2 regions of the Echinicola sediminis genome follow, and region 2 is predicted to be linked to the other one. Evidence: riboswitches for the same ligand, from Rfam matches in the RefSeq annotation. Region 2 holds a riboswitch; the other holds the start of a gene.
What was found. A riboswitch is a leader RNA that binds a small molecule or an ion and turns the genes downstream of it on or off. The one in region 2 is predicted to bind thiamine pyrophosphate.
Positions count from the first base shown of each region.

Region 1: linked by a shared signal. The riboswitch ahead of ACYVAA_RS20670 (TonB-dependent receptor) and the one ahead of thiS (sulfur carrier protein ThiS) in region 2 are both predicted to bind thiamine pyrophosphate.

Region 1 is NZ_BAAHAP010000129.1:8,196-10,402, reverse strand. It holds gene ACYVAA_RS20670 (TonB-dependent receptor) at 1-1,224, opposite strand, end outside; TPP riboswitch at 1,308-1,404, opposite strand; gene ACYVAA_RS20665 (AAA family ATPase) at 1,669-2,202, opposite strand; gene pnuC (nicotinamide mononucleotide transporter family protein) at 2,186-2,207, opposite strand, start outside.
Region 2 is NZ_BAAHAP010000011.1:74,664-76,870, forward strand. It holds gene thiC (phosphomethylpyrimidine synthase ThiC) at 1-1,139, opposite strand, end outside; gene thiS (sulfur carrier protein ThiS) at 1,151-1,357, opposite strand; TPP riboswitch at 1,413-1,512, opposite strand; gene ACYVAA_RS04640 (capsule assembly Wzi family protein) at 1,646-2,207, opposite strand, start outside.

The sequences.
Region 1 (2,207 bases), on a different contig from region 2:
CCTTCTTCGGATAAAGTCCGTGCTTTCAATGGTCTCACCTCCGATCACCACAGGGTCCAGTCCGTAACTGGCAAAGTCATCGTCCTCGCGGTACTGCTCGTAATAACCTCTTCCATAAGTATAATGCAGGGCAGCATTGGCTTTCCAGTTTTGGCCAAACTTACCCGTATAGATAAACTGGTAGTGGTCTTGCTGGTAGTTATCAGTTTCATTCTCATAGGTGTAATAGTTGTAGGTCCTGTCATCCTCCAGTTTGGATTCTGGCAGTCCCCACCAGGACTGGTAGGTCTGTTCCTTCCCTGAGAAAACGTTCACCTTAAACACATGGTCATCGCCATAGTATCCTCCGGAGACAAAATAGGACTTTAGGTCAGAAAAAGCCCTATCCACATATCCATCTGAGGTGATCTGGGACAGGCGCGCATCCACCGCCCACCGGTTGTTAAGCAGGCCAGTACCCGCTTGCACGGTATGTTTCCAGGAGTTGAAAGATCCATAGGAATTGGCCACTTCAGCATACGCTTCCTCCTTTTTGGTATTGGTTTGAATATTCATGCTGGCCCCAAAGGTAGCGGCCCCATTGGTGGAGGTTCCCACTCCACGCTGGATTTGAATATTATCTACAGAGCTTGCAAAATCAGGCATATTGACCCAAAACACCCCATGTGATTCCGCATCGTTCATGGGAATCCCGTTGACGGTCACATTAATACGTGTTTGATCCGAACCTCTTATCCTTAAACCGGTATAACCGATACCCGCTCCTGCATCGGAATGGGTGACCACCGAAGGGGTGTAATTGAGTAATACCGGAATATCCTGCCCCAAGTTGTTCTTTGCCAACTCTTCCTTGTCGATAATCTGGAAAGTAGTCGGAGTGGTTGCTGACGCTCGCGTTGCAGAAACGATAAATTCTTCGGTCAGCAAGGTACTTCTATCCAGTCTAATGGTGATTTCTTCTGCAGGAGCCTGGATAAGACGCTCATGCACATCATAGCCCACAAAGGACACTCTTAGCTGATATTCTCCGGAAGACACATTCTTAATGGTAAACCGCCCTTCCACGTCCGCGGTGCTGCCTCTACCTGTCCCTTCCAATATTACATTGGCACCTATTAGGGCCTCTCCTGTTTCCGCATCCGTCACCACACCGGTCACCTGGTTTTGCGCCATGGCATAAAGCCCGACCAACAGCATCGCTGTGGTCATCAATAATCGTTTCATAATGAAAATGAATTAATTTGGTTAAACATCGAAGTAGTCAAGGGGTGACCACTTCTTCAGTTGTTTACCCGTGTTCCATTACTATAATGGAAATCGCATTTCCCTTCGCCGGCACTACCCGGATCAGGTATTATGGGTATGATCTCAGCCCGTTGCTTTTGGGCACCCCTTATTCGATCTTTCTTGATGCAAAGTTAGAAGGTTTAATGGAGAAAGTAAACCTGCAGGAAGGGAGAACTGAGATTAATCCCGATTCTGGCTTCTACAACTATTTGATGGTCGTTAAGTATCAAGATACAAGTACGAAGTATCAAGTACGAAGGACAAAGAGGGAAGTTTGAAGTACAAGATGGGAAGAATGAAGTTCGAAGCTCAAGACTCAAGACTCCCTACTCGATACTCCTTACTACAATTATCTATTCGATAGCCCCAACTGAATTTAACTTAGCCAGCCAATAACTGCTCTACTGCCTTTTTGGCCATGGCCAATCGTTGCTCCAAATTTCCGGAAACCTTGACCACAGGCACCCCTGTGCCCTGCATCAAACGTTCGTACCAATCATAAAAAAACTTTCGCATGGCCGGATCGGGATATTCCCGCTGGGGATCAGCCTCCCAAGGAATGTCTATATCCGTCAATAAATAGAGGTCATATTTCCTCGTAGAGAGTTGTTCGATGATCCAAGAGGCCGTTTTACGGTATTTGTGTTCGCTCCAAACCTGAAGCACATGTAAGTCAGTGTCACAAAAAAGAAGTCCGTCTGCTTTTTGGGCCTGTTTGTCCTCCAAATCCAATTGTCCTTTTGCTATTGCCAGCAAATCTCCATAGTCGTATTCCCTGTTCAGCCTATCAATATACTCCCGGGCATACTCCTTCACCCAAGGGGCTTCAAAGTGCTTTGCTAGCGCGGCGGTAAGGGTACTTTTTCCCGTAGACTCCGGACCTATGACAACAACTTTCTTAAGCTTCCTTTGCATATTTT
Region 2 (2,207 bases):
GAGAAGGTCACATTATAAGCCTTCATGATCTCACAGATCTCCTCAAAGTGGGTATAGAGGAAATTCTCCTTATGGTGCGCCAGACACCATTTGGCCATAATGGAACCACCTCTTGAAACAATTCCAGTTACCCTTTTGGCAGTCATCGGAACGTACCGCAGCAACACCCCTGCATGGATGGTGAAATAATCTACTCCTTGCTCTGCCTGCTCAATCAAAGTATCCCTGAAAAGCTCCCATGTCAGGTCTTCCGCTTTACCATTTACTTTTTCCAAAGCCTGGTAAATGGGTACCGTACCGATTGGCACTGGACTGTTTCTAAGAATCCATTCCCGGGTTTCATGGATGTTTTTCCCGGTAGACAGGTCCATGATCGTATCTGCCCCCCAACGGCAGGCCCACACCGCTTTTTCCACTTCTTCTTCTATGCTCGATCCAATGGCAGAGTTACCGATATTGGCGTTGATCTTCACCAGAAAATTACGGCCGATGATCATCGGTTCTGCTTCCGGGTGGTTGATATTGGCCGGGATGACAGCACGCCCCTGGGCAATTTCGCCCCGCACAAACTCGGGAGTGATCAGCCCTTTGGGAGTGTTGGCCCCAAAACTGTTTCCCGGATGCTGCTTGGTCAGTTCTTTTTGCTCCGCTATCCTTTGGTTTTCACGGATGGCAATGTATTCCATTTCAGGCGTGACAATGCCCTTTTTGGCATAGTGCATCTGGCTGACATTTTTGCCCGCTTTAGCCTTATAAGGTTTCTTGACCAGATCAAAACGGAACTTGTCCAAGGCAGGGTTGTCCAGCCTTCTCTGTCCGTATTCAGAGGAAAGTTTATCCAGCTCTTCCACATCACCTGTGGCTGTGATCCACTCCTCTCTCAAACGGGGAAGTCCTTTTTTTACATCTATCTGTACATTAGGATCAGTATAAGGCCCGCTGGTATCATAAACGGTCACAGGGGCATTCTTTTCCACTGTCTGGTGCCTGTCCAAATGGGAAACCGTATCATTCAAAGAAATTTCGCGCATGGCCACTTTGATCGGGTGGATCTTTCCGGGCACGTAAATCTTTTGGGATTTTGGGAATGGGTCAGTAGTGATATAATTACTGATGTTCTCTTGACTAAGGTCCTTCATAGTTGTTGTGATTATCCTCCTTGAGTTGCTTTGATGATCAAAATAGTGTCGTTGTCCTTTAATTGAAAATTGTCCCATTTGGATTTTGGGACCACTTCTTGGTTGACCGCTATGGCCAGACCTCTCTCTGCTTTGATCTGTTTGGCTTGAAGTATTCCTGACAAAGTGAGGTCCCCTTCGGAATGAACCACAGGTTCGCCGTTTAGGAGAAAATTCATAAGAATTTAATTTTTGAATGAACAAAAAAACTTCAGGAATGAAGGTAATCTCTCGGAAGGACGCTTCACTTTTCCCTTCGCCCGCATTATCGGGATCAGGTTCAGAGGGTATGTCTCAGTCCCGAAAGTCTATCGGAACACCCCTAAAGTTTATTACGTGAACACAAAGTTAGGAGGATATTGGAGATTCGGAAATCATTTCAATCATTAATTGAATATAATTCATTCCCGAACCTTCTTCCTCTTTGCAAGCATAGATTATCCTTGCTATTTACCGGATTATCGAAATCAAAAAATATAGGCAAATTTAAGGTGCCCTACGAAGTTCTTTCTATCATCCCCTTCTTGTAACCTGTACAGTTCAGCATCCGGATCTCTTTCCAACACCCAATAGTAATTTAGTGTTTTCTGAAACTGAAGTCGGGCGGAAACCAGAAGATTACCATATTGCCTGTCAAACACCAGGGAAGGAACTATATCCACCCAATATCGGTCCCATCCATTTATACTTTCAAAATGAAGATAAAAAGCATCATTGTTATTGGCTATTCTTTCAAACTGGGCTCCCACTCGGTTCATATTATTGATCCAGCTGACCTCCAAAAAAATCGAATTGCTGCCCGGACCATGCCCGTACCCCATCACTTGCCCTAAATGCGTATAACCATGCCTGACATGGGGATGTGTGTACCATGTTTTGCTTTCTCTTATCGCCTTTCTAACCGTCTGTCCAGTTTGAGTCATCTCCAAATGGACTTGTACAAATTGGTTATCGTATTTTAATGGAACATATTTCAAGAAACCTAACGTAAAGGCACGATACAAGTCAGGATTAACAATAAACTCCCTC